DNA from 3 places in the Acetobacterium sp. K1/6 genome. Region 1 is predicted to be linked to each of the others. Evidence: riboswitches for the same ligand, from Rfam matches in the RefSeq annotation. Region 1 holds a riboswitch; each other region holds the start of a gene.
What was found. Region 1 has a riboswitch for cobalamin ahead of U2P91_RS08755 (DUF4430 domain-containing protein). Riboswitches for the same ligand answer to the same signal wherever they lie in the genome.
Positions count from the first base shown of each region.

Region 2: another riboswitch for cobalamin. It lies ahead of nikB (nickel ABC transporter permease); the one in region 1 lies ahead of U2P91_RS08755 (DUF4430 domain-containing protein).
Region 3: another riboswitch for cobalamin. It lies ahead of U2P91_RS03635 (class I SAM-dependent methyltransferase); the one in region 1 lies ahead of U2P91_RS08755 (DUF4430 domain-containing protein).

Region 1 is NZ_JAXQGA010000008.1:27,244-37,237, forward strand. Features, by position in the region: gene U2P91_RS08745 (DUF4430 domain-containing protein) at 1-3,626, shown strand, start outside; gene U2P91_RS08750 (hypothetical protein) at 3,847-4,107, opposite strand; cobalamin riboswitch at 4,413-4,545, shown strand; gene U2P91_RS08755 (DUF4430 domain-containing protein) at 4,783-6,027, shown strand; gene U2P91_RS08760 (hypothetical protein) at 6,042-8,195, shown strand; gene U2P91_RS08765 (TIM barrel protein) at 8,250-9,224, shown strand; gene U2P91_RS08770 (DUF4430 domain-containing protein) at 9,787-9,994, shown strand, end outside.
Region 2 is NZ_JAXQGA010000010.1:57,511-67,504, reverse strand. Features, by position in the region: gene gyrA (DNA gyrase subunit A) at 1-288, shown strand, start outside; gene U2P91_RS10600 (PTS sugar transporter subunit IIA) at 288-740, shown strand; gene rpe (ribulose-phosphate 3-epimerase) at 777-1,427, shown strand; gene U2P91_RS10590 (PTS sugar transporter subunit IIB) at 1,465-1,749, shown strand; cobalamin riboswitch at 1,986-2,174, shown strand; gene nikB (nickel ABC transporter permease) at 2,330-3,268, shown strand; gene nikC (nickel transporter permease) at 3,270-4,106, shown strand; gene U2P91_RS10575 (ABC transporter substrate-binding protein) at 4,148-5,665, shown strand; gene U2P91_RS10570 (ABC transporter ATP-binding protein) at 5,783-6,733, shown strand; gene U2P91_RS10565 (ABC transporter ATP-binding protein) at 6,739-7,506, shown strand; gene U2P91_RS10560 (MATE family efflux transporter) at 7,601-8,962, shown strand; gene U2P91_RS10555 (class I SAM-dependent methyltransferase) at 9,186-9,947, shown strand.
Region 3 is NZ_JAXQGA010000003.1:117,553-127,546, forward strand. Features, by position in the region: gene U2P91_RS03605 (alkaline phosphatase family protein) at 1-742, shown strand, start outside; gene U2P91_RS03610 (ABC transporter ATP-binding protein) at 904-2,625, shown strand; gene U2P91_RS03615 (ABC transporter ATP-binding protein) at 2,627-4,393, shown strand; gene U2P91_RS03620 (DUF5320 domain-containing protein) at 4,490-4,699, shown strand; gene U2P91_RS03625 (MBL fold metallo-hydrolase) at 4,718-5,539, shown strand; gene U2P91_RS03630 (flavin reductase family protein) at 5,566-6,057, shown strand; cobalamin riboswitch at 6,216-6,394, shown strand; gene U2P91_RS03635 (class I SAM-dependent methyltransferase) at 6,546-7,370, shown strand; gene U2P91_RS03640 (FecCD family ABC transporter permease) at 7,373-8,464, shown strand; gene U2P91_RS03645 (ABC transporter ATP-binding protein) at 8,461-9,213, shown strand; gene U2P91_RS03650 (iron ABC transporter substrate-binding protein) at 9,232-9,994, shown strand, end outside.

The DNA of each region.
Region 1 (9,994 bases):
ACAGGAAATATGCCTATAATGTCGAAACCCACAACTCCACATCAGCAACCAGTTATGGTGCGATTATTTTGGAGCTGGTACTCAGCGGCGAAAACCCGTATAATTACCATGGTATTAACTATGTCGAAAAGCTCTTAGGAGAGCAAGGGGAAGGCGGCAGTTTTGGTCCGTGGGGGAGCAATATCTGGGCCTTGATGGCCCTTGATGCTGCCGGGGCTCAATACAACAAACAGGATATACTCATAAATAAAGTAGCTTCGGAGGCGGCCAGTAGCAGTTTTGATCTGGATATGCGGGGGTGGGCCTTGATTGCATTGGCCAGCCATAACGATGTCCCGGGAGTCGAAGCTAAAATCGTTTCAGCAGTTCGTGATATTAAGAATTACCAGGAAACGGAAGGTGACTATAATGGTGCTTTCCAAAATCCACAGTATACGAACTATAATATTTTAACTCATTCTTGTGTGGTATCTGGTTTGGCGGCCTCGGGATTAGATATTAACGGAGCGCTATGGGCAAATGGCGATAAGAGTGCCCTAACTTATCTAGAGAGAGATGAGTTTGTCGGTCTTAATAGCACTCAATATATTATTGCGTTAGGTGACGTTTATAACGGCAGCAGTGTCTGGCAGCGGGCCGCCCTAACACGGGATGAATTCAATCAACTGGTTGTACAGGCAGAGACCGCTGTTGATAGTGCTGATACCGGATTAAAAAAGGACAATCTAAATGAAAAATTAACGGCCGCAAAAATGGCCGCCCTAAATGCTGGTGGCGACAATGTTGTAACTGGATTAGGTGAATCTTACTATACCTTAAAAAATGCCCTTGCGTTAGTTGATTCAACCATCAAACCAGATGTTACCATCGGTAGCGATAAGGTTCAGGCAGATTATGTCATTGGTTTAATAAGTGCGTTGCCGACAGGTGCAACTGCAGATGCAAAAAAGCCGACCAGGTTGGCCTATTATGCCCTTAACGATACCCAGAAAAAACTTGTCACAAACCGCAGCTTAATTCTGGATGATAGTGACATTGCCGGGGAAGTAACGATTTTGATTAATGCCTTACCTTCACTGGAATCGATCACCATTGATCATAAAACGGCGGTTATGGGAGTAAGAAGTGCCTATGATCTCTTGACGGAAAGTCAAAAGCTGCTTATCAGTGCGACAACACTTCAAAAATTGACTGATAGTGAAGCGAAAATTAAAGCATTGGAAGGGGCAGGAGAAATTAGTGCCGATCAGAAGGCTGCTAATGCAGTGATTGAAAAGATTAACGCATTGGGTAGCATTTCAAGCTATAGTCAAAAAGCAACTGTTGATGCGGCCAGAGCAGCTTATACATCACTTACCACTTATCAGAGAAATTTAGTTACGAACCTCAGCCAGCTGGAAGCAGCAGAAGCAAAAATCATTGCCCTAACACCGGAATGCACGATTACTGTAGCCATTGAGCGCTTCACTATCGGGCAGGGCTTCTATATTGAACCTCAAACCCTAACTATTAAGCAGGGCGATACTGCCTGGGATGCCGTTGAGAAGTTGTTAGGTGCCGAGAATATGGTTATCGGTAATGATCCCGGATATCTTGCAGCAATTAAAGGTGCGGATTCTGGTGCTGTCTCCATACCGAAGTATATAATCGATGAGTTAAATGCCGGCGATACCAATGCAGCTAAATCGCATGGGAAAACGCAATCAGGCAACACCCTTGGTGAAAAAGATTATAGCGATTATTCTGGCTGGATGTATTTTGTCAATAATAGTTCCCCAAGTGTTGGGATGAAAGGTAGCACCTTAAAAAATGGCGATGTACTTCGTTTGGCCTTTACCTATTGGGGAACCGGGGCGGATGTAACGGGAAAAGGTACTGACGGAAATAATGTTACTTACGAAATGAGCTTTACTCCTGAAAATCGAGATTCCCTTCTTAAAGCATTGGCCAAGGTCAATGGCAATACCGCCTACCTAAGTGACGCGGCCATCAGTGAAGCTTATGAAGCAGCCATGACTATTGTACAGGATATGACTGCAAAAATAAAACCGATTAACGACGCAACCACCGCCCTGAACAAAGCCATTGCCGACTATAAACCAGGAGATCCGGCAAATGATGCTAAGCTGGCCAAGGTTGTTACTGATCAGATCGCTGCACTACCGGCAGTGGCCAAGTTGACCTTAACTGATAAAGCCGCTGTCACCGCCGCTCGGACCGCCTATGATGCGTTGACAACGGCCCAGAAAGCACTGGTGACCAACCTTGGCACCCTGACAGCCGCTGAAGCCAAGATCACCGAGCTTCAGACCGCCGCCGATAAGGTTGCTGCCAAGGCTGTTAGTGATCAGATTGCCGCTTTGCCAGCAGTGGATAAGCTGGCACTGACCGACAAAGATGCGGTTGCTGCCGCCCGGGCTGTCTATGACGCGTTAAGCGAAGCCCAGAAAAAGCTGGTCACGAATCTTAGTACATTGACGGCCGTCGAAACACAAATGGCCAAGCTGCTGGCTGGCGAAGCCACCGAAGCCGACAAGGCCACGGCTAAAGCTGTCAGCGGACAGATTAGTGGATTGCCATCTGGCGACAAACTGGCCCTGGGCAGCAAGGCTGATGTGGTGGCAGCTCGCACTGCCTATAACAAACTGACCGACATTCAAAAAGCGTTGGTCTCCAACCTGGATGCGTTAGCTGTGGCTGAAGCTCGGATTGCCGAGCTGGAAGCGGCAACGCCACCGGCAAAAGATGAAGTCACCGGTATTGAAGTGGTTGGTCTCCCTGAAGGCGTTGGCCTGAAGGTTGAACCCGAAAGCGGCGACGCCGACAAGACCGACGAAGCGGAAAAGGCAGCTACAGAAGCCGGCATCAAAGATGCCAAGGTCGTCAGCCTCTACAGCATCAAGCCAGATATGAGTGACGAAGCGTTGGCTGAATTTAATAACAATCCCGACAGCTTTGTCACCCTGACGATGCCGTTAGGCGATGACCAGCAGGGTTATGACAGCTATAAGATTTATCATAAGAAAACCGACGGCACCGTGGAATGGATTACCCCAATCCTGTCCGCCGATGGAAAATCACTGCTCTTTAAAGTCAATGCCTTCTCCGAGTTTGGCGTCGTGGCAACAAAGGCTGTTGAGATCCCCACCGTTGATTTCAGTTACCGCACCCATGTTCAGAATGTGGGCTGGCAGGACTGGAAGAATAACGGTGCCATGAGTGGAACCCAGGGACAATCTCTGCGGTTGGAAGGGATCGAAATTAAGCGAGCCGATACCGCTGACGTCGACATGGGCATTCGCTACGAAACCCATATCGAAAATATCGGCTGGGAAGACAGCTGGAAAGCCGATGGCATCATGAGCGGTACCGAAGGGAAAGCCCTGCGACTGGAAGCGATCCGGATTGAACTAACCGGAGCCGCTGCCGAAAACTACGATGTTTATTATCAGGTGCATGCTCAAAATACCGGCTGGATGGCCTTTGCCAAAAACGGTGAAGACGCCGGAACAGCAGGATTTGGCTACCGCCTGGAAGGTATTCACGTGATTGTGGTACCCAAAGGACAAGCCGCACCGACACCAGAAGAAGGAAGCATTGAGACCGCGTTTCTGGTTAAAAACTGAGTAATAAACGAATCAGTTAAGGCAGTAAACAAACACAGACCCCTACGGGATGGAGGCTTAGCCTTCATCCCAAAATATAAATAGGAGTTCTTTTTTTGTATAAAAAAAAGAAAATGGGAGGCTTCAATGGCGACCAGAAAAACAATTGTAAAACCGGTCCGTTCGGTAGTACTTAAATAAAAAAAGAGCAGCGTGTTGGCTGCTCTTTTATGCTATCATTTTATTGAGCTTGCTTTTTTCTCAGTAAAAACACTTCTTTTTCATTTAGCAATTCTTTGTGTAAAATGAAATTAAGCGTCTCTTTGGTGTCGGTGAAATATTGCTCGGTATCAGTTTTGAATTCGGTTAAAACAGCAACCTGATCGGCGACAGCATCTAACTTAGTTTTGACACTAGTTAAATCAGATTCCAAGGTATCAAAGCGACCCTCCATGGTATCAAACTTTTTTAGCACAATGGTTTGAAACTCTTCGTTAGTCATAAATTCCCCTTTCAACGATCGGATATGTCGAGTTCATCTTGCAGATCATTTTAATTTATATTATTATACCTTAGTTTGTTAAAAATTAAAATAGTTATTTGAGGATTATAAACTCAAAACGACACCAATTATTTTCGAGCGATGATATTTTAAAATGAAGCAATTGTTAATAAAAAATATTGCAATTTCATACAGCAGATGATAAGCTTTATATAATAAGATGCAAAGCTGTTTGTTATACAATCAGTGGTGTAAAATTTAATCATGTCATAAAGAATGCCGGGAATGGTGTTAGTCAATCACATTATTCCATTAGGCTTAAGCAGGCAAGGCCTTTTTGTTTGCTTCAGGGGAATCCGGGTGAAAATCCCGAACAGATGCGCTACCGTAATTGCCAAAAGCATAAGCCGGGAACCTATTCTTTAGCAACAGCCATCGACCTTCGCAATTAAGGCGGTTGAGCAACAAAAAGTTCTACAGCAACTACTGGAACTTCGATCACAGGTCATTTTTTGACTTGGATGGAAGTTCTTTTTTTGTTGATTTTTCGCTTATATCATTAAGATAAAAATCAGTTATTGTAATTAGTACAGTTTGGAACAAGGAGGGATAGAGAGGGAACAAAGCTTGAGTCAACGGTTTGATAATCATTTAAAAAGAAGGAGAAAAAGCGAAATGAAAATGTTTAAGAAATCAAATGGGGTTTTGGCTATTCTATTGGTTTTAGGGATGTTCACACCCTTGTCGGTTATGGCAGCGGTTAACGAGGTGGAAAGCGGCAATGCCGGTGGTTCGGTTGTTATTGATATGGAGCGGTCAACGATTGGCCAGGGATTTTTCATCGAACCGGTTAAGATCAACTTTACAGAAGGTGAAACCGTCTTTGATCTGGTTTCACGATTGGCTGGGCCTGACAACATTATCGGGAGTAAGGTTTACATCAATGGCATTAAAGGAACTGATGCCGGAGTAGAATCGGTGGTGATCCCCAATTATATTGTCGAAAAGCTTGGCGGTGGTGATACCGCAACAGCCAAAGCCTTTGGAAATGCTGGCACGGATAATGCATTAGGGACCACCTCTTACAGTCAACAGGGAGGATGGATGTATTTAGTCAATAACCTCAGTCCGGATGTCGGTATGGGCGATTATGTGGTTAAAGACGGCGATGTTGTCCGGATTGCTTTTAGTTACTGGGGCTATGGAGCTGATCTGACTGGTTATGAATGGGGCTCACCGGAACCGAAGGTGATAATCGGTAATAAGGATGCCCTTTTAAAAGCAGTTGCTATCGTTAACACCGAGATGAAAGAAATTTATTTAAGTAATGATATCATAAAAATGGCCTATGACAATGCCATTGCAGTATCGACAAACATGGTTGCATCACAAAACGAAATAAATGTCGCAACCGCAGAACTTAACAATGCCGTTGCCGCCTTTAGTGTTAACGCTAGTTATCGGACTCATGTACAAAATGAGGGATGGCAAACGCTAAGGAAAAACGGGGAGGTAAGCGGAACGATTGGCGAATCACTGCGGCTGGAAGGGATTGAGATAAACCTGGAAGAAAATGCCGAGTATGACCTTGGTGTGGAATACAAGACCCACATTGAAAATCTGGGCTGGGAAGAGCAATGGAAAAGCAATGGGCAAATGAGTGGCACAGAAAAACAGGGTTTACGTCTGGAAGCCATTGATATTCAATTGACTGGCGCTGATGCCGATCAATTTGATGTTTATTATCAGGTGCATGCCCAGAATGTGGGTTGGATGGGTTATGCTAAAAACGGTGAGAGTGCCGGAACGGCAGGTTTTGGTTACCGACTGGAAGGTATAAAAATACAGGTAGTATCCCATGGTGCACCGGCACCAGTGGCGGCTGAGGGCACTGTGGGTAATGCATTTATAACTAAGTAATGAAAGGTGAAAAAATGAAAAGCTTGTTAAAAGACGTTAAAAGAAAAAGCTGGCTAATGGCCGGTTTGCTGATTTTAGTTTTGGTGTCTGTCCTAGGGTGGATGATGCCGGTCAAAGCCGCCGATAACAAAACAGCCATTGCGGTGAAGGTGGTCTACACCATCGAAAACAAGGTGGTTCCGGCTCAGGGAATCAATGAGAATTATGATGAATTCCTGCTAGCCAGCTACACGACTAAGTTAGTGGCGGCAGATGGTACCAGTGCGAGTCAGGCAATTATTGATAAAAGTCAGGCCAAACTGGTCCCGATGTACCCGGAAAGTACAATCCAAAATCCACTGATGTTTAGTGGGCTGGAATCAAAAGCTTATGATTTTAGTGGCGCTATTCCGGCACTTTTGAATCAGTACCTCATTGAGTATGACGAAGCACTGGCTGGTAACTATCAATTGACCTACTGGTACGAAGAAGAACGAACACCCTTAGCTGGGAAAGATTTTGAAGCCAACATGCCTTCGCTTAGCTATAATGGCAACACAACGGTACCTGATGGCGCTAAACAGGAAGCATTGATCAGTTCGGCTGAAAAATTGATTCAGGATTCACTGGTTTACCGCTTGCCGTCTACGGTATCGGGACAGGATGCGGTATTTGGAACAACAACCCAGGCCTATGGCTCATGGTTGATCTTTACGGCAGCCCGGGCCGATTATACGCCACACAGTGGCTTTTATGCCGAATGTTATGATGCCTTTGTGCAGAAATATCAGAAATCAGACAAAAAAGATGCTCAAGGCAAGCCTTTAAACGAAGGCTTTGATGCCAATGAGGTAGCCAAGGATGCCCTGGCAATCACCGCCATGGGTTATGATGCCAGAAATGTTGGCGGCTATAATCTGATTGAAATGCTGACCAATGGCAAGAACCCATCCGATGGGTATTTTGTTAAACAGGTCAGTGAATTTGCCATTGATTCCTATAATTATCTGCCGAATCGTGGCCATGCCTATATTCATGAGTTGGCCGCCAAGGCGCTGGCGGGTTCCGTTACTCATGTTGATCCGCTGATTGATATGTATATTATGGAATTCCAGCCGATTGCAGCTTTTTATGATCCCAATGCCAAAGACGGTGATGAATTTTATGATGTAAAACAAGCGATGGAGACGGTGTTCATTCCTTATTTCTCCCGGATTCAAGGCTATACTGGCCTCTTTTACAGCGGTATCGACTATAACAATGCCTGGTCGAATGCTCAAAGCTTTATTATGCTGGGCACCGCCGATGTCGATCTTTTCCAGACGGCCTTTATAAAAAATGGTTACTCGCTGCTTGATATTTTAACCGATAAAAACGAATCTTTCTCTGCTGATGAAGGTCAGATCGCCAGGGGTTATGAAGCCATTGTGCGAGCTTATCGGAATCAGAATAAGCTTTTTGACTGTACCGATGTCAGCAATTCTACCGTTAAGGTGAATGACGCCATTCGGGCCCTGCCAGAGGCCTCTGCAATCACGGCAGCCAACAAGGCAGCAGCTCAGCAAGGCTTGGATGCGGTGGATGCAGTACTTGGTTCGCTCAATTTAACGGCGAGTCAGAAAAGCAACATTGATATGACAAAGTATAATGCGGTTAAAGCGAAGGTTGAAGCAACGGAAGATCCCGCCGACCCCGTTGAACCAACGGTTCCGACCGTCAATTGTTTGTATCGAACCCATATTCAAAATGATGGTTGGGAAAAAGAGTTTAAAGCCAATGGAAAGATGAGTGGTACCGCTGGCCGTTCGCTTCGCTTAGAAGGCATTGAGGTAAAACTACAAGGTGATGCAGACCTGGGTATTGAGTACAAAACCCATATTGAAAACATCGGCTGGGAAGACGCATGGAAAGCCAATGGCGACATGAGTGGTACCAAAGGACAGGGATTACGCCTGGAAGCCATTGACATAAAACTAACCGGAGCCGATGCCGATAAATTTGACGTGTACTACCGTGTTCATGCGCAAAATTCTGGCTGGTTAAACTGGGCTAAAAATGGTGATAGTGCCGGAACCGCCGGTTTTGGTTACCGACTGGAGGGCATCAAAATTGTGGTGGTGCCAAAAGGTGAAACACCTCCGGCGGTAGAAGCAGGAACCAATGACTTAGCCTTTATCAACAACAACTGATGTTAAGGTAAACTGGGTTATAATGCCAGCATAAATCAAGGAGGTGAGCATTAGATGATTCTGATGAATATTTCAAATTACTCCGGCGATCTGGAAAAATTTGAAGGCGACTGGAAGAATGTGCAGAGTTTTTTAGAAAAACACCAACTGGATGGTGTGGAGTTGATTTGTTATGAAGAAGATTATCTGGATACGCTACCACGACAGATATTAAAAGGACTTCACTTGAAATATTTTCCCACCTGGCTGGAATTTTATCAAAATGATATGGCAAAGGTGTCGGAGATGTTTGGTGGGATGAAGGGGGTTCGTCAATATTATGGCGGTACCCATCCTGACATTCTGGTGGAGGCCTTTAGGCAGGAATATCAGCGAGCCCGGGAATTTGAGGTGGAGTATATGGTCTATCACGTTTCCCACGTAACCACGGAGCATTCATTTACCGGGGCTTTTGATTACACCGATGATGAGGTACTGGATGCAACTGTGGATCTGGTCAACCGGGCTTTTGATACCAATAGTGATGTACTGCTGCTGTTCGAAAATCTATGGTGGCCGGGGTTAACCCTCTTAGATAGGGACAAAGCCCAGCGGTTTCTGGATCAGATCAACTATGAAAATAAAGGCATCATGCTGGATCTCAGTCATTTGATGATCACAAACCCCAAGCTAAAAACAGCTCAAGAAGGTGCCGAATACATATTGGATTGCATTGAGAAGCTGGGTAGCTTAAAAGACTGGATCAAGGGCGTACATGTGAATCTGTCATTACCAGGAGACTATCTGTTATCAGATCATCGTACACAGTATCAAGAAATCCTGGCAACTGAGGATCAGTTTGAACGCTATCTTAAAACGGTGGGACATATTAAAAAAATTGACTGGCATGTGCCTTTTGATCATCCACTGGTTAAAAATATTATTGAGTCGGTGACGCCTGAATATATCGTGTATGAGTTGTTGGCCAAAGATTATGAAAGTCTGGATGCCTACATGGCGATTCAAAATCAGGCTATGGGATGTATTTGACCAGAGCAGAATAATTACTGAAAAGAGAATAATAAATAGTTTTTTGTTAAATGGTACTAATTAATGGCAATAAAAACTAAAAAACGGTTGCAATTTCAGATTCCTGGTGTTAATATTTAATTGATCTATTAAATGCGGTTAATTACTGACTGGAATTTAATTGGAGTTTCGTTATTCAAAATACGAAGTAAAAAGATTTTGAATAAGATTATTTTGACAACTTAATAATTGTTATAAAGAATGCCGGGAATGGTGAGTTTGATCTCAGTCAATTCTATTAGGCTTGATAAGGTGATCAGATTTATCGATCAAATTATCTTAGGGGAATCCAGGTGAAAGTCCTGAACAGATGCGCTACCGTAATTGCCTTTGGGCATGAGTCGGGAACCTATTCTTTATTAACCGGTATAATCCTTCGCACTTGAGGATACATGCCAAACAAAGTTCTACAGCATATTCTGGAGCTTCTGTCGTCAGTCATTTTTTGATTGAGACGGGAGCTCTTTTTTTGTAATTGTTTGGAAAATGTAAAAAAATTTTGATTGATGAAGTGAGGGAGAAGATGAAGAAGTTAATGAAGAAGATGTTGATGCTGGGATTAATGATGACCGTCCTGCTTTTTTCAGGACCGGTGCAAGCCGAAGAGAATGTGCCGGTTCAGGAAGAGGCACAGACCGGAACCATCAGTATTTCGGTGGAAAAATTTTCCTTGGGCGAAGGTTATTATGTCGAACCGGTGCAAATCCCTATTTATACTGGGGATACCGGAA
Region 2 (9,994 bases), on a different contig from region 1:
CAAACCTATAAAGTCACCAAAAAAACCGGTCAATTGGTTGGTTTCTGCGTGATCAGCCGGGATGGCGAAATTATGATGATCAATAATCAGGGCGTTGTCATTAAGCTTGGCGGTAATGATATTACCGCCGTTGGCCGCAATACCCAGGGTGTTCGTCTGATGAAATTAAAACCGGAAGAATCCATTGCCACCATTTCTAAAGTTTATAAGGAGGATCCAGTGGATGATCTCGACGACGATGACGGCGAAAATCAGATGACACTCGTTGATACCACTGAAAAACAATAATGGACTCGTTAATCCATATCGATCGCATTCAAGTCAATTGTACGGTCAAGGATCAGTTTGATGCCATTGCGTTAGCAGCCACACCGCTGCTTTCGCAGGGGTGTGTTACTGAAGATTTTGTTGAAGCGGTCGTGGAAAGAGAAAGAACCTTTCCGACCGGCTTACCCACAAAAATAGGGGTGGCGTTGCCCCATACTGAAGCGAAATATGTATTAAAAGAAAGTATCTCCATTGTGACGTTAAAAAACACCATTGTTTTTGCTGGCATGGGGAATCCCAGGGAAAGTATTTCGGTCCAGATAATTTTTTTACTGGCCATTAATAATCCTGAAAAACAACTAAAGATCTTACAGACGATCATTACCATTATTCAAAATGAAAAAATGTTACAAAAAATAAAAGATGCAAAAGAGCCGCAAATCATTTACAATCTTATTAAGACCTTTTTATAATCCGGTTACAGCATTTCAAAAGGAAAGTAGATATCAATGAATATTAAAATAGCACCCTCGATGCTCAGTGCAGATTTTTCTAATCTGGAACGGGATCTAAAAGAAGTTGAAAAAAATGGCGCCGATTATCTCCATGTGGATATTATGGATGGACATTTTGTGCCCAATATTACCATCGGTCCGGATCAGGTGGCGAGCCTGCGAAAGACCATAAAGATCCCCTTTGATGTTCACCTCATGATTAGCGAGCCGCTAAAATATATCGATCGGTTTGCTGATGCCGGAGCGGATATCATTACCGTTCATGTGGAGTCGGATGGGGAGATTAAGGACTGTATTGACGCCATTGTAAAAAAAGGAGTCAGACCCGGACTGGTGGTTTCTCCGGATACTTCTCTGGAGGTGATAAAGCCGTATCTTGATCACATTAGCATGATCCTGATTATGTGTGTCTATCCCGGTTTTGGCGGACAAAGCTATATTCCAGAAAGCACCGAAAAAATAAGCGCCTGTCGCCAAATGATTGGTAATCGAAATATTGATCTTCAGGTTGATGGGGGAATTAATTTTAACACCCTAAAAGAAGTAGTGGAAGCTGGGGCCAATGTCATTGTTTCCGGATCCTGCTTATTTAAAGGCGATATGAAAGAAAATTTAGGACAGTTCAAAAAAATCATCAAGGGATAAATTCTAAAATTCTAATTATTGAAAGAGGGAATTAACGATGAAACTTGTTTTAGTTGCGTGTGGAACTGCCCTGGCAACCTCGACTGTAGTTGCCAAAAAGATTGAACAGATTGCGCTGGAAAATGGGATTGCCTGTCAAACTGTTCAAGCCAAAGCGGTAGATGCCTTTAAAAAGTATCAAGAATTACATCCCGATGCGATTGTCTGTACCTGTCAACTGGAAGGGGACATTGATATTCCGGTGATTAATGGCCGCGCTTTTTTAACCGGGATTAATTTACAAAGTACCATTGACCAGTTGATTGAGATATTAAAAAAATAGAATTGACAATTAATAATAATTTAACGTATAATTTATTTAGGTTGGATCTAAAAACTAGAGGATAACAAATATTGATTTAAGATCAATAGAAAGGCCATGAAGGTTAAGTTTATTAATTTTCGTGGTTTTTTTTACAAAAATTTTAGTTGTTTACCTAGCTTTTCAGAATGACAGCAGAGGTGTAAGTTAAAACAGAGTCTTGACATTTGTTTTGTTCTGATATATATTACCCAAAAATAATTAAATATTAACCAGGTGTCAGCTGTCATTAAAAATTGATAAGCTGGTGAAAAGGGAAGTTGGGTGTAAATCCCACGCGGTCCCGCCGCTGTAAGAGAAAAGTCACACCAGAAATGCCACAAATAGGCAGGATGTGATGTATTGAAACTTGAGCCAGAAGACCTGCCTGTTTATTGTCTTAATACTCTACGGAAGATAGAGGATGATTTTGTGCTGTGAAAAATACAAACTCACTGTCTTTTATGGATAGTGAGTTTTTTTATGGGCTCAAGGAAAAATCAATTGACATGATGTATAGAGTTAGAATATACTAACAAAATAAAAATCAAGGAGTGAATGCGTGGGAAAATATATTAGGAAGCGGTTCGTGCAGTTAATTCCAATACTGCTTGGTGTTAGTTTTATCACCTTTGCATTAATGTATCTTGCGCCTAGTGACCCCGCTGAAATGAAACTCTCAGCTCAGGGAACCGCAGTCAGCCAGGAGATCCTTGATGAAACAAGAGAAGAGATGGGATTAAACAAACCCTTTCTGGAACAATACCTGAGCTGGCTTTTAAATCTTTTAACAGGTGATATGGGGGTCTCTTATGTTGATAATGTACCAGTTAGTCAAAAAATAGTAACGGCAATGCCCTCAACCATTATTCTGGCCGTCAGTTCGATGCTCTTAACGCTTTTAATTGCCATTCCGCTGGGGATTTTAGCAGCTATCCGGCAAAATCAATGGGTTGATTATAGCATTCGTTTTTTTACCTTTGTGGGCACCTCAATTCCCAACTTTTTTCTGGCATTGGTTCTGATTTATGTTTTTGCCATGCAATTAAACTGGTTGCCAGTGTTAGCAACAGGATCGATTCGAGGCTTGATTTTGCCCACCATTGCACTATCGACGGTGATGATTTCAAAATATATTCGTCAGATTCGCGCTGCCGTTCTGGAAGAACTAAATAAAGATTACGTGATGGGAGCCCGCTCCCGGGGGATTCAGGAAAATGTTATCCTGTATAAAAATGTATTAAGAAATTCAATGATCACGGTAGTAACCCTGATTGGTCTATCGATTGGGTCGCTTTTAGGCGGCGCAGCAGTGGTGGAAACCATCTTTGTCTGGCGGGGGTTGGGAAAAATGGTCGTTGATGCCATTGGCGCCCGCGATTATCCCGTGATTCAGGGCTTTGTGGTGTGGATGGCAATTATCTATGTTGTGGTTAATTTATTAACCGATTTATCCTATCATCTTTTAGATCCGCGGGTTAAAGAAGGGTGGGAAACCTAAAATGAAAAAAATAAAACTGCCAATGGATGCCGTTCACAAACGTTTGTATTTTCTTTTCGGTGTTGTCCTGATTCTAATCGTTTTAAGTCTAGTAGCACCCTGGCTGTGTCCCCATGATCCAAATTTAACCGATTTAAAATTGGCGAAGCAACCGCCCTCGTCAGAATATCCTTTTGGTACCGATAGTTATGGCCGATGTGTTTTTTCAAGAGTGTTAATGGGTGCCAAGGTTTCCATCTTTGCTTCCCTGGCATTAGTAATGGGGACCTTTATCTTTGGAACGGCCTATGGGGTGGTTTGCGGATATTATGGCGGAAAGGTTGACCGGGCACTGATGGGTGTGGTTGATATATTGTTGGCTTTTCCGGATATGATTCTGGCCATTGCGGTAGCGGGTATTTTAGGTGGTGGTCTGATCAATGCCATGATTGCCCTGGCGGTGACCGGCTGGACCCAGTATGCACGATTAGCCCGGGGCAGTGTCATGGTAGTAAAGTCTGAGGTTTATATTCAAGCCGCCAGGATTTCCGGAAACAGTCATTCCCGGATCATGTGGCGGCATATGTTACCGAATATTTCAGGACCCTTAATTGTTACGGCAACCCTGCAAATTGGTGGAATGATGATGGGCATCGCCGGATTGTCCTTTCTAGGAATCGGCGTGCAGATTCCCCAGGCCGAGTGGGGCTCAATGATCAATGAAGGCCGTAGTCTGATGCAGACGGCCCCTTGGATTATTCTCTACCCAGGGGTAGTTATGTTGGTAGCGGTGATGATTTTTAATCTTCTCGGTGATACAGTTCGGGATTTATTAGAACCCAAACAACAAACGATCTAAAACCAGCTACTGGTTTTAAATAAAAATAAAAAGGAGTGAATATGAAAAGAAAAGTATTGATCATGTTGTTGTCATTGATATTAATGGTTGCTGTTTTAGCAGGGTGTGGAAACAGTGAAACCGGAAGCTCGGGAGAAAAACATCTGGTTTGGGGTGAGACACAGGCGGTGAGCTCGCTTGATCCGGCTGTCGATTGGCAGGGTTGGTTTACTGTCCGTTATGCTATTTCAGAGACCCTCTTTAAATTGGACATGGAGCTGGTACCAGAGCCGTGGTTGGCGGAGTCTTATGAAAATGTGGATACCAATACCTGGAAAATTACCATTAAGGATAAGGTCACCTTTTCTAACGGCGACCCGTTAACCGCCGAGATGGTTGTAAACAACTTAAAACGGGTTGGCAGTACCAATAAACGAGCCGCTGCATTTGGCGAAGCCGCTTATGTTGTGGCGGGCAATGTTATAACAATCACAACGGCCAGTCCGTTTCCTACCCTGATTAATGAATTGTGTGATCCTTATACGTCGATTATTGATCTGGATAAAACCGCAGATCTTGATAAGGCACCGATTGGAACCGGTCCCTATGTGGTCGCAGATTTCGTTGAAAAAACGACGATCGATTTAACGGCGAACAAAAATTATTGGGATGGCACACCAAAAATTGATACGGTTCAGGTCAAATTTGTAACGGATACGGATACGATGGCGATGGCCCTTCAATCAGGAGAGGTTGATGTGGCAATGAATTTAACCTCCGACAGTCGGGAAACCTTTGAATCAAATAACGATTTTAAAATTGAAGAAGTATCAACCTCCCGGGCTTATTTCTTGTATTACAATCTTCAGACGGTAGCCGATCAGGCTGTGCGTCAAGCGATATCGATGGCCATTGATAAAGAGGGCATGGCAGATTTCCTTTTTGATGGATCAATTACACCGGCAGTGGGAGCGTTTCCAAACGATCTGGCCTACGGCGGCAGCCATTTAAAAGGAGCAATCTTTAACGTGGAAGAAGCAAAAAAAGTACTTAGTGCGGCCGGTTATATTGACACCGATGGTGATGGGATTGTTGAAAAAGACGGAAAACCGCTAAGCGTGAGCATTGTTACCTATAAACGATTAAAAAATGAAGCCATTGTGACCGAGCTTCAGTCGGAACTAAAAGCCATTGGCATCGGGGGAGAAGTAACGGTTCATGATAATTCGGACTTTTTTAAAGCCGGTGAATTTGATATTGGCATTTACAGTATTGTAACTACCGCTGTAGGCGATCCGCAGGCGTTCTTAAGTGGTACATTGGGAACCGCTGGTGTGACGAATTTTGGACATTACTACAATGCTGAGACAGATCAATTGTTAACCGAATTAAAAGCTGAATTCGACAGTGATAAGCGGGCTCAATTGGCCATCGAGGTGCAACAAAAGGCTTTAGATGAGTTTGCTTTTGACAATATTGGTTTTGTCAATATGGCAATGTATATGGATGCCAATATTACCGGTTTAAAACCACATCCAACCGATTATTATCAGATGAATGCGGAAATGGATATGAACTAAAAAAGCAATCCAGGAGGTTTGACTGTGCTCGGATTAGTGTCTCATAAACGAATTCGAGCGCAGATGTTTTAATGTCCGGACAAAAGATAAGGATACCAAAAAACGAGAGGAATCAGGATGAACAGTCTTTTGGAAGTAAAGAATCTTGATGTTGGCTATGGCAAGATAGAGATCATTAAAAATGCCGAGTTTTCGGTAGAAAAAGGTGAAATCCTTGGCATCGTCGGAGAAAGCGGCAGCGGCAAAAGTACGCTCTTAAAAGCCATTATGCAATTATCCGATACGGGTGTGACTATTCAACAGGGAAATATTTATTTTCAGGGAAAGGATATGAGAAATTTATCCAATGAGGAAAAAAGAGCCTTCCGCGGTTCGCAGATGGGCGTTATTTTTCAGAATCCCGGTTCGTCTCTAAACCCGCTCAGACGGATAAAAAAACAATTCATTGAAACCATGCAGAGTCATGTTAAAATCGATAAAAAAGAAGCTGGGGAACGGATATTAAGTCTTCTGGATAAACTGAATCTAAAGGATGGCGAACGCGTTTTAAACAGTTATCCCTATGAATTAAGCGGGGGCATGAATCAGCGGATTGCCATTGCTCTGGCAATGATTATGGAGCCAAAACTTTTGTTGGCAGATGAACCAACCAGTGCTCTGGATGTAACGATTCAAGCTCAGGTAGTGGATGAGATGATGGGGCTGCGGGAGCGCTTTGGCACATCAATTGTGATCATTACCCACAATATGGGGGTTGTTTCAAAAATGGCTGATAAAATTGCGGTTATGTACGCCGGACGGATAGTTGAATATGGGGAAAAAGCAGAAGTAATCAGAAATCATCGCCATCCCTATACCCGAGCTCTCTTAGAAGCCATCCCCAGGCTGGATGGCAAACGACCGGTGGGATTAAAAGGACGACCGCCGACGTTTAATGAAGTTAAATGCGGCTGTGGTTTTGCCGGTCGTTGCATCCATGGCTGTGAGGCGTGTAGAACAAAAAATCAGGATTTGTTTAAGGTTGCCGAAAATCATTGGACGAGTTGTCAGCATGGCTGTGGAGTTTAATAAAGATGAATAAAAAACCGGTTCTTGAGCTCAAAAATATAAGCAAGTGTTATAAAAAGGCAAAATTTGAAATAAGCGCACTTAGGCAACTCAGTTTTTATATTAATCAGGGCGAAATTTTTGGTTTTGTTGGCGAAAGTGGCAGCGGCAAAAGCTCGGTAGCAAAACTGATTACCCGACTGGAAAATCCCAATGAAGGTGAGATTTTTCTAAGTGGACGGGAGATCACACACCTGAAGGGGAAGGATCTACTTAAAGTATACCAGGATGTCCAAATGGTTTTTCAGGATCCCAAGGCATCTTTTAATGGACGAATGCGGATAGAACAGTCGATTAGAGAAAGCTTTTGTAATTTACGATGCAGTCAGAATAAACTGGATCTAGAAGCGCTGTTTAAAATGGTCGATTTGAAAGAAGAATACGCCGGCCGTTATCCCCATGAATTAAGTGGGGGTGAATGTCAGCGCGCAGCCATTGCCAGGGCCATTGCCGTTCACCCAAAGCTGTTAATTTGTGATGAAGCGACAAGCGCACTGGATGTGTCAGCCCAAGCGCAGATTGTTGATTTGTTAGTGCACTTAAAAGAAAAAATGGATATGGCCATTCTTCTTATTTCTCATGATCTGGCACTCGTAAGCAGTATCTGTGATCGTACTGGTGTTTTATACAAAGGGGAGCTGGTTGAAATAGGAGAAACGCGTGATGTCATTGATCATCCCAAGGCTGCTTATACCAAAAAACTAATCGCCTCTGTCATGGTTGTCGAGGATTAAAGATAACTTGTAGGGTACTATTTAGTGGTTTTAAGAAGCAGTTTTTTTAGTGATAGTAAGAATTGATTTGTTAAAGATAGAGGAGAAAAAGTAAATGAAAAATAACAGTTTAACAGAAGGGGTCATATGGAAAAAATTGTTGTTTTTCGCATTGCCTTTGTTGGGAACGAGTTTTATTCAGCAACTTTATAATACCGTTGATTTAATCTATGTCGGTAATTTTTTAGGAAAAGAAGCAGCGGCGGCTGTTGGTGCCAGCGCTTTGTTTGTAACCTGTCTGGTGGGCTTTTTTTCAGGAATGTCAGTGGGTTCCAGTGTCGTGGCATCCTATGTTTTTGGAACCGGTGATAAGAAAGAATTAAAAAGTGTGGTTCATACGGCCATTGGCCTGGGTTTTATCTGTGGCATTATTATTATGCTTATTGGTTTGATCGGAGCACCGTATTTTCTTAAACTAATTAACACCCCGGATGAGATTATGGGTTTAGCGGTAGCCTATATTCGGGTTTATTTTATCAGTATTATCTCGGTGGTCACCTATAATATGGGTTCTGGGATTATCAGAGCACTGGGAAATTCAAAAACACCGATGTACATCCAACTGTTTGGCGGAATTGTCAATGTTATTATGGATGGGGTGTTTATCGTGATCTTTAAATTTGGGGTTGTCGGCGCGGCTTATGCCACCCTATTTTCACAAACGGTTGCGGCACTACTGGTTTTACATTACCTGATGCATGTTGATCGTGACTATAAATTAGAACTTAAAAAAATAAAAATAGCCAAAGTACATTTTTACAAAATCCTTAAAATTGGTGTTCCCACCGGCTTTCAAGCTCTGGTCATTACCTTGTCCAATGTCTTTGTTCAATACCATGTTAATAGTCTTGGTGTGGATGCTATTACTGCGTTCACGGCATATTTTAAGGTTGAACTGCTAATTTATCTGCCGATTCTTGCTATCGGTCAGGCGATAACCACCTTTACCAGCCAGAATATTGGCGCAAAGAATTATGACCGGGTCAAAAAAGGCACCAGGGTCTGTTTAATGATGGGTATTGGCGTTACTGCGGTGATGAGCACCTTTGTGTTATTCTTTGGCAGGCAGGCCTTTGGGGTGATTAATAGTGATCCTTCCGTGTTGGATTATGGCCTGCAGATTATTAGCATTACCTTTCCTTTTTATTGGATTTACCTGATCCTGGAGGTATTGGGAGGAACCATTCGCGGGGCAGGAAAGTCAGTGCCGCCGATGGCTATTATTCTCACCAATATTTGTGTGCTGAGGACGGTACTGTTATTTTTATTAATGGCCTCGGTTCAGGGGATTCAGGGAATTGCCATGACCTACCCGATTACCTGGGCTTCCACAGCGCTCTGTATGGCTATTTACTATTGGAAGGGAGATTGGATGGGTGAGTTTAAGCGCTTGTCGATGGCAAAACTAGAAATCTAATTTAAAAAGCTTCGAATAGGTAAGAGATTGAAATTTGATAGACTAATAATATGATTTTCCATGGTTGCAGAATAACGCTTGACAGAATAGTGAGATTATGAGAAAATAGCACTAATTAAATACAAGTATATACAAGAAAGTCATGAAGACTTAATTCGATCAGAAGATCGGCTTATTTCTTTGTGGCTTTTTTTATTTTTTTAGGTGCGAAAAGGAGAGACAAATGATGGAAAATATTCTTGAAAAAGTGGAGAATTATTGGGATAAACGCTCAGAAGGTTATTCCGAGGTTAATGTAGCGGAGCTCAATAGTTATAAAATGGATGTTTGGAAAGAGTTGATTAATCGTCATAAGCCAGCCGTGATTGGCCGAAAGTTGCGGGTTTTGGATATCGGCACCGGCCCGGGCTTTTTTGCCATTACCATGGCCTCCTGCGGCTACGATGTGACGGCGGTGGACTATACGGATGCGATGCTCCATAAGGCAAAACGCAATGCCCAAAATTACCGGAACCAGATTAAGTTTATGCAGATGGATGCCCATCAATTAAATTTTGAAGACAGTTGTTTTGATCTGATTATAACCCGAAACCTGACCTGGAACCTGGAACGGCCGGATGATGCCTATCGTGAGTGGCACCGGGTACTGGCTCCTGGTGGGAAAATGTTAAACTTTGACGCCAATTGGTATTTACATCTTTATGATGAAGAAAAAAGAGAGGCGTATTTTAAAGATCGCGTTAATTCAGAGGTAGAAGGGGTCAATGATCACTATGTTCGTACAGATACTACTGCGATGGAAGAAATTGCCAAAAATCTGCCACTGAGCCGAACCATGAGACCCCAATGGGACGCGGCAGTGCTGATTAATACCGGTTTTAAAAAGGTGATGGTTGAGCAGGGAATTGGCGAGTTGGTCTGGGATAAAGAGGAGCAAGTCAATTATGCATCCACCCCGATGTTTATGATTTCTGCTGAAAAATAGAATCGTGGATTTTTTAATCAATCAACCATAAAATAATAAGCCAGTGA
Region 3 (9,994 bases), on a different contig from region 1:
AATGCACCTCATTGACCTGGATGACGCAAAGCATCAGCATGGTACCGACAGTCCGGAAGTAAAAGAAGCCATCATCCGGATGGATAAAAGGTTGGGCGATCTCATTCAGGCAGTCGAAGAAGCGGGGATCAAAGAGAATACGACCTTTCTTGTGCTGGGGGATCATGGACAGATTAATGTCCACTATAAGATAAAGCTCAATGCCTTATTAAAAGAAAAAGGCCTTATTTTTGAAGAAAACAAAAAAATGCAATGGCGGGCCTATATCCAGGGGGCTGGGGGCGCAGCTTATCTGCATTTGCGCAAAAATGACAGCGAAGCCGAGAAAATGGCAGTCGCGATTCTAAATCAGGCCATCTGCGAGGACTGTTTTGGAATTGAAAAACTATATAACCGAAAGGAACTGGGTCAGTATCATGCCGAGGACTCCGTTTCTTATATGCTGGAAGCGAAAATCGGCTACTGTTTTGAGGACGATCTGGAAGGCCCGGTTATTGAGGCGATGGACGCATCAAAAGACGAGCAGGCAACCCATGGTTATTTACCAGATAAGCCCGATCAACAGGGTTACCGGTGCGTTTTCGTGGCCTCCGGCGCACGGATAAAAAGTAACTTTCAGTTAGGTGAAATTCAAATGGTCGATATCGCACCAACAATGGCAAGGAGTCTGGGGATTGATTTTTTTAAGGGTGATGGCCGACCATTAAATGAGATTTTTCAGGATCAAGAATCCGGGTTCTGAAGCGTTCCGATATCACATCGGTATCATAAAAAAGCAACCGCCGAATCATGGGGTTGCTTTTTTGTTTGTCGAATGCAAAAAATCAGATGAATTTTCTTAAAAAAAAGCTTACAATAATAAAAGTGTAGCAAATAAGCAAAAAAATAGAGGGGAGGTAGAACATGAAACGAATCATTACAGAATATTTAAAACCCTATTATGGCCGGATGGCCTTTGGGGTATTCTTTAAATTTACCGGTTCGATCATGGATTTGATTATTCCCTCAATTCTGGCCACGATTATTGATCAGGTGATCCCGTTAAATGAATGGTTGCCGATATTTTATTGGGGCGTTGTGATGGTGGTCTGTGCGATCATCGGGCTGGTCTTTAACATTATTGCCAATCGTATGGCGGCCAGGGTGGCCAGTGATGCCACCGAGGTGATTCGGCATGATCTATTTGCCAAGGTAATGTATTTTTCCAATCACCAAATGGATACGCTAACCAAGCCGTCGGTAATTTCGCGGTTAACATCCGACACCTACATCATTCACCAGATGATTATCCGCATCCAAAGGCTGGGGGTTCGGGCACCGATTATGCTGGTTGGTGGTATCATTATCACGATGACCCTGGACCCGGTTTTGGCGACGGTACTAATTGGCATTATGCCCATTATGGCGGTATTGATTACCCTGGTTTCGAGAAAAAGCATGCCGCTTTTTGCTGGACTGCAAAAGGCGTTTGACGGCTTTGTCAGAGTGGTCAGAGAAGATATCAATGGCATCCGGGTGATTAAGGCCCTGTCTAAAACAGACTATGAGAAAAAACGGTTTGATGCCATTAATACCGATGTCGTAAACCGGGAGAAAAAAGCCCGGATGACGGTAGCGGTGATTTCGCCAGCCATGAATATCTGTCTGAATATGGGCTTGGTTGGGGTCGTGGTAATGGGGGCTTATGGTGTCAATAATGGTACCTCAGAAGTGGGGATCATTCTGGCTTTTATGACCTATTTTACGATTATTCTTCATGCCGTTGTAGCCATTTCCAGAATGTTTGAAATGTGGCCAAAGGCCACAGCTTCGGCAGATCGGATTATCCAGGCGTTAGATAGTGTGGATGCACTAAAAGTTCAGGAAGTAGCCGAAGTGATTAAAACGAACAAAACGGACGTTTTTGTGGAATTTAAAGAGGTCTCCTTTTCGTATAATAAAGAGGAACCTAATCTGAGCAATATTTCTTTTGCACTGGCCAAAGGGGAAACTTTGGGAATTATCGGTGAAACTGGTGCTGGCAAAACGACCCTGCTGAACCTGTTGATGCGGCTTTATGATGTGGACGAGGGGATGATTCTCATCGATGGTCGTGACGTTAGAACGATGGATCCCCGGGAATTGCATCAAAAGTTCGGGGTGGCCTTTCAGAATGATATGATCTTTGAAGCCACCATTGAGGAAAACATCGATCTGGGCAGAAATCTCTCTAAAGACGCCGTTACAGCAGCGATTGATTGTGCCGGTGCCAAAGAATTTGTGGATGAAAAATCAGGTAAGTCCTGCGAACAGCTGACTATCAAAGGTGCCAACCTCAGTGGCGGTCAAAAGCAACGGATTCTGATCGCCCGAGCACTGGCTTCGCGGCCGGAAATACTGGTGTTAGATGATTCATCGAGTGCCTTGGACTATCAAACAGATGCGGCTTTTCGCAAATCCATCAAGGAAAATTTTGATGATACCACGATTATTATTGTGGCTCAGCGGGTTAGTTCGATCCGCCATGCCGATCATATTCTGGTGCTTGAAAACGGTGCGATCATCGGCTATGGCAAGCATAAGCATCTGATGAAAAGCTGTGACGTTTATCGGGAAATCAGTCATTCCCAGATGGGGGTGTCCTGAGATGAGACGATCACAAAAATTTGAGAAACCGCAAAACCGCAAAGGTACCCTGATCCAGTTGGGCGGCTATCTGATGCGCTATAAATGGCGGTTGTTTGCGGCCATTGTCTTAACCATTGGAAGTAACCTCCTGGCACTGGTGGGGCCATTGCTTTCGGGTTACGCCATTGATGCCATCGAACTTGGAACCGGTCAGGTCAATTTTTCGCAGGTGTTTTATTACGCCTTCTGGATGGTCATTTTTTATATCGGCTCAGCCGGACTGACCTATATTCTGGAAGTGCTGATGATCCGGGTCAGCCGTCAGGTTACCTATGCGATGCGCAAGGATGTCTTTAATAAGCTGATGGATCTGCCGGTGGGGTATTTTGATCTGCATCAGACGGGCGACGTTATCAGCCGGATTACTTATGACATTGATACGGTCAATAGTTCGATTTCCAGCGACCTGATTCAGGTAGCCTCAGCAGTTATCACCGTCCTGGGTTCATTTTTGATGATGCTGGCGATTTCGCCTAAATTGGTGCTTGTTTTTGCTTTTACCGTACCGGCATCGATCTTTATGTCCCGTTACCTGGTTAAAAAAACCCGGCCCCTTTTTAGTCGGCGATCCCGAAAATTGGGGGAGCTCAATGGCTTTGTGGAGGAAATGGTGTCGGGCCAAAAGACCTTGAAAATATACGACCAGGAAGAGCATACCATTGAGAAATTCAATATTAAGAATAAAGAAGCGGTAGCGGCTTATTATCAGGCCGAATACTACGGCAGTATGATTTTTCCCACCATTAATTTTATTAACAACCTGTCTTTGGCCTGCATCAGTGTCTTTGGTGCACTATTATATCTGGCCGGAGCGATGTCGATTGGGCAGATTTCCTCCTTTGTGTTGTACTCCCGAAAGTTTTCCGGACCCATTAATGAGATGGCCAATATCATGAACGATCTGCAGTCGTCCCTGGCAGCGGCTGAACGGGTCTTTGCCTTGCTAAATGAACGGTCAGAGGCCAGAGATACAAAAAAAATGACAGCACTGACCAATGTAAATGGTGATATTGTTCTTAAAGATGTTCGGTTTAGCTATGATGCCAATCATGTAATTATTAAAAACCTCAGCTTGCAGGTAGAGGCGGGCAAGCTGATTGCCATCGTCGGCCCGACCGGGGCCGGGAAAACCACCATTATTAATCTGTTGATGCGCTTTTATGATACTGACGCCGGGAATATTTATGTCGATGGTAATGAGGTCCAGGAACTGACCCGGGACAGTCTGAGAAAATCCTTTGCTATGGTGCTTCAAGATACCTGGATTTTTCATGGTACGATTTATGAAAATCTGACTTATGGTAAAGAGAATGCCACAATGGCCGAGGTGGTGCAGGCGGCCAAAGCTGCCCGCATTCATTCGTTTATTGAGCATCTGCCCCATGGCTATGAAACTATTTTGAGTGATGAAGGAACCAATATTTCCAAGGGCCAGAAGCAGCTCTTGACGATTGCTCGGGCGATGTTGTTAAATGCCAAAATGCTGATCCTCGATGAGGCCACTTCCAACGTCGATACTCGCACCGAGAAAAAGATCCAGGAGGCCATGCGTCATCTGATGAAAGATAAAACCTGTTTTGTCATTGCTCATCGGTTGTCAACGATCCAGAATGCCGACTTGATTCTGGTAGTAGATCAGGGTGATGTGGTGGAACAGGGAACCCACGAAGAACTGATGGCGAAGGGCGACAGTTATTGGCAGATGTATCAGGCGCAGTTTGAGTAAGGTAATGGGAAATTAAAATAATTGTTGACATATGTTTGATAAACCTTATAATAAAAGTATAAATAACATATGTCAACAATAAAAGGAGGCATTAAAATGCCAGGAAGAGATCAAACAGGACCACATGGTCGGGGTTCCGGCAGTGGAAAAGGACTAGGTCGATGCTCGGGAATAAACGCATATGGGCTTGGAAAAGGCTGTGGCTGCGGACGAAGGTTGAATAAAGTTATTAAAAGAAACGCACCAGTGATGGACCAGGCAGATTTAGAAAAAACGAAGGGCCAGACAGAAAAAAGTGAAAACTAAAAGGCTGAGGGTGGCTAAATGAAAATTGTAACATTAGCTGAAAACACATCGGTGTCTGAAGAATTCAAAAATGAACATGGATTGAGTTTATACATTGAAACCGAAACCCATAAATTGCTATTTGATGTGGGTGCCAGCGGTCTGTTTGCAGAAAATGCAAAAAAACTGGGGGTTGACCTTTGCGAAGTGGATACCCTGGTCATTAGTCATGGTCATTATGATCATGGTGGTGGTTTAGAAACATTTCTTAAGATCAATGATAAGGCCGCAATCTATATCAATGGTCAAGCCTTTGAAAATCATTATTCTAAAAGAGCAGACGGGGAGGCCTATATCGGTCTGGATCAGGAACTGTTTTCTAATCCGCGCTTTATCTTTTTGGCAGCGGATTTCGTCATCGATGATGCTTTGTGCATTTTTTCAAATGTTCAGGGAGAACGCTGTTGCTCTACGGCCAACGCTGACCTGCTGATGGAAAAAGATGGGCTACGGATGGCAGATGATTTTTGTCATGAACAGAACCTGATCATCCGGGAAAGAAATCAGGTCGTGCTGGTGGCAGGTTGTGCTCATAAGGGAGTCGTTAACATTCTTGATCATATGGCATCAAACTATGATATGCAGCCGACTGTTGTCATTGGGGGATTTCATCTTTATAATCGCACCCGAAAAAAACCGGAGGCAAAAGAATTGATTGAGGAAATTGGTAACGAACTCAAAAAAACTGCGACAATTTATTACACCTGCCATTGTACTGGGAAAGAGCCTTATCAAATCCTAAAAATGATGCTGGGAGAACAGGTTAATTATCTGGCAACCGGTAGCCGGGTTATTATTTAAAAATAAAAAAGAACAAGGAGAAAATGATGAACAAAGTAAAAGGAAATATGAAGTCGTGTTTAAATCCAGTGGCTAAGGTGTTGGTATCTTGTCGGGGATTAAATGGCGAAAACAATGCCCTGGCGGTGGGCTATTGCGGAAACTGCAGTTATGATCCGCCGATGGTCATGGTCGGGATTGTACCCTCACGGTATTCGTATCATCTGATTAAAGAGTCCGGCTGTTTTGTGGTGAATCTGGTTGATCAAGCCTATGAAGAAACCTTTAAATATTTGGGTAGCCACAGCAAACGCGATGAAGATAAGCTGGCGGTGATGAAGGTCAATTTAGAAGAAGCTAAATTTGTCAATGCTCCGATTCTTGCCGATTGCCCAGTTAATATTGAATGTAGCATTGTAGACTCAATTGTCACCGGTTCTCACGAAATGTTTGTCGGAAAAATTGAGTATGTCCACGCCGATTCAAAAATGGTCAGTGACGATGGCTGTATTGATTTTTCACAGATAAAATTCTTATAAACAGATCAGAATATAGAGTTTTGTGGTTGACATAAAAAAATTATAATGGTATTATGTCAAAAACGTGTTAGTGGTTTGTAACATAAAAACACAGACAACTTATTGAAAACGTTAGCCTAAAAAATTTTGGGCGTTGATTTTATCAAATGAGTTTAATTTAATAACTTATCATTCAAGGTGCCGATCATGAAGATCGGAGAATAGGGAAGCTTAGAAAGCACGGACCCACCACTGTGAACAGGGACGAATTCTTAAAAAACCACTGGGCTAAAGCCTGGGAAGGTGAGAATAGGATGAACTGTTAGTCAGGAGACCTGCCTTGATTTAAAAAATATGCCAGGGGATGATTGGCCGCATGATTTAGAATACCTTGAGATGGGAAGGGTTTCTTTTATTAATAAAAGAAGCTCTTTTTTTATTTGCCCAGGGTAAGCGATTAAAGAAATTAAAAGCGTTTAAAATAATGAAAAAAGAAAAGAGGAGAAGCGATGACTTTTGAGGAAAAATGGGTTGACAACAAAAAAAAGACGGATCTAAATGAAACCCAGCAGTTTTGGGATGATCGGGCTTCGGAGTTTAATGAGATGGGAAAGAGGGAAATGGCTGATGATCCGGTACTGTCGCTTTTAAAAAGCAAGGATGCTATTTTCCCGGGAGCGAGAGTACTGGATATCGGATGTGGTGCTGGGCGCTATTCCAAAGAATTCTTAAAAATGGGCTGTGAAGTAGTGGGGATTGATATTTCCCCTAATATGATTGATTTTACAAAGGAAAATGCTGCCAGTGTAAAGGCTGATTTTTTTACGTTTAAGGTTATGCCCTGGGAAAAGGCGGATTTGGCCGCAGAAGGGTGGGAAGGCTATTTTGATCTCGTTTTTGCTTCTATGAGCCCAGCTATTAGCGGCCCCGAGGAATTAAAAAAAATGAATCAGGCCTCCAAAGGCTATTGTTTTATGAGTGGACACCTGATCAAAGAAGATAAAATTGGAAATGAACTACGAGTGGCACTGAATAAAGAAAACCGCACCGCTGACTACCGGAATACCTTATATTACGCCTTTAATATATTATGGGATATGGGCTTTTTTTCGGAGTTTCAACATAGTGAGAATCAACGGACAAAGATTTGGGAGCTGGAAAAAGCAACCAATTATTATGCCCATATGTTAAGGGCTACCGATGAAGAGACAAAACAGACGATTCGGGATTATCTTAAGAATAAAAGCAAAGACGGACAGATTGAAGATATAAACTATTCCAAAAACGGTCAATTGCTGTGGTCTGTTCTGTCTGCTCAAATAGACGGGAGATAAAGATGCTAAAAAAACCAAGTGCCGTGATTGAGGTGGAGGGCGACAGCCTGGAATTATACCAGAAATTCACGGGCAAAAAAACCGTGTTGATTCTCATTCTTTGCGCTTTGTTGCTGGTGGTAGCCATTTTTGCCATGAATAGTGGGGCCATGGAATTGGACCCCACCGACATTGTCAAAACCCTGATGAGCATTGGTACCGAAATCTCTAGTGTAGTGGTATGGCGGATTCGTCTGCCCCGAGTTTTGGCCGCGGTTATTGCCGGTGCAGGTTTGGCAGTGGCCGGATGTGTGATGCAAAATAATTTAAGAAATCCGTTAGCATCGCCTTCTACCTTGGGGATTTCCAGTGCAGCTGCCTTTGGTGCCAATATCGCTATTATTGTATTGGGTGCTGGGACGGTGCAAAGCTCGGCAGCGCAGCCGATTATTGTCAACAATCCTTATCTGGTAACGATTTTTGCCTTTGCTTTTTCCATGGGAGCGACCATGATAATTTTGCTGCTGTCCCGAATGCGCAGTTTTTCGCCGGAGTCTATTGTTCTGGCAGGGGTGGCACTGAGCTCTCTTTTTGGAGCAGGCACTACCTTGATTCAGTATTTTGCTGAATCAGTGCAGATTGCTGCCGCTATCTTCTGGACCTTTGGGGACCTGGGTCGGGCTGGCTGGACAGAGGTTTATATTTTGGCTGCGGTGGTGGGTCTTGCGATGATCTACTTTATGATGAAGCGTTGGGATTATAATGCACTGGACAATGGTGCCGATGCCGCTAAGAGTTTGGGGGTTAATGTCGAGCAAACCCGATTTGGCGGCATGCTGGTATCATCGATGATTACCGCAGTGACGGTATCATTTCTTGGTGTGATTGGGTTTATCGGTTTGGTGGCACCACAGATGGTCAGGCGGATCATCGGCGGGGATCATCGCTTTTTGATTCCCATTTCTGCCTTAATGGGGGCGCTTTTGTTGCTGGTCTCGGATACCTTTGCCCGAACGATTATTTCCCCCATTATATTGCCGGTGGGAGCAGTGACATCATTTTTAGGGGCACCCCTGTTTTTGTATCTCTTACTTAAAGGAGGTAAACGTCGTTGAATTTACAAGTTGAAGGATTGGCTTTTGATTATCCTTGCCAAAACGTCTTAAAAGGGATCTCTTTTTCCATGAAGCGCGGGGAATGTTTGGCGATACTGGGAACAAATGGCGCCGGGAAATCGACTTTGCTTAAGTGTATTAACAAAATCTTGAAGCCCCAGGGCGGGAGTGTCTTAATTGATCAGGAAAATATTAAAGCGTTTAAGCAGAGTGAGCTGGCCCAGAGAGTGGCTTATGTTTCTCAGAGTAATCAAAGTACAACCACGACAGTTTTTGATTCGATTCTGATTGGTAGAAAACCTTATATCAAATGGGATGTGGGGAAGAATGATTTAAATATTGTCAATGAGACCATCAAGATGTTAAATTTGGAAAAATTTGCATTAAAAAATGTCGATGAGTTAAGCGGCGGCGAATATCAGAAGGTGTTAATTGGTCGGGCATTAGCCCAGGAAACTGATGTGCTAATGCTGGATGAGCCAACGAGCAGCCTGGATCTAAAAAATCAATTGGAGGTGCTTCAATTGATCAAAGAAATTGCCTACCTTAAAAATATCACGGCGGTGGTAACTATTCATGATCTGAATCTGGCATTACGCTTTGCCGATCAGTATATTTTACTAAAAGACGGTGTTATCCATGCTGCCGGTGGGAAGGAGGTTATTACCGAAGCAAATATAAAAGAAGTATATGGGGTAGACGTAACGGTTGAGCAAGTCAACAATCGTTCGGTTGTGGTTCCAATATAAAAGAAGCGAGGAGAAGCGATGAAAAGAAAACGAATATTAGCTCTGGTGTTGTCGGCGGTGTTGATTTTAATGATGGCGGGCTGTTCTACCGAAGGGGGGACAACGGCAGATGAAATGATCACGGTTACCGATACCTTGGGTCGGACTGTCGAATTAGCAGGACCAGCGGAAAAAATTGTGGCAACCGGAGTTGGGGCCTTACGTTTATATACCTATGTTGGTGATGTAAAAAAAATTGTCGGAATTGAAGGCATTGATCAAAAGTCGTCAGTGGGCAAACCTTATGTTATTGCCAACCCCAGTTTTACCAGCCTGACCACAATTGGGGCTGGTGGTCCGAATAGTACTCTCGATCCGGAACAGATTCTTAAGGTTGAGCCGGATGTTATCTTTACAACCCTGGCCACCGATACTGCGGCAGCAGATGAACTTCAAAACAAAACGGGTATTCCGGTAATTGCTTTGAGCAGTGGTTCTTCGGGATTGTTTGATGATACTCTTTATCAGTCGTTGGCAGTTATTGGCCAGGTTATGGGGACCGACGAAAGAGCAACAGAAGTGGTTGATTTTGTAAAAGGTTATGAAGCTGATTTAAAAAAGCGAACAGAAGGGATCGATGATGGTGCAAAGGTAACCTCCTATGTTGGGGCATTGGGATCTAAAGGCGCCCAGGGAATTGAAAGTACCCGAGCTTTGTATCCGCCTTTTGTGGCTGTTGGTGCAATAAACGTTGTGGATCAGACGGGAAAAACCGGTAGTATGATGATTGATAAAGAACAAT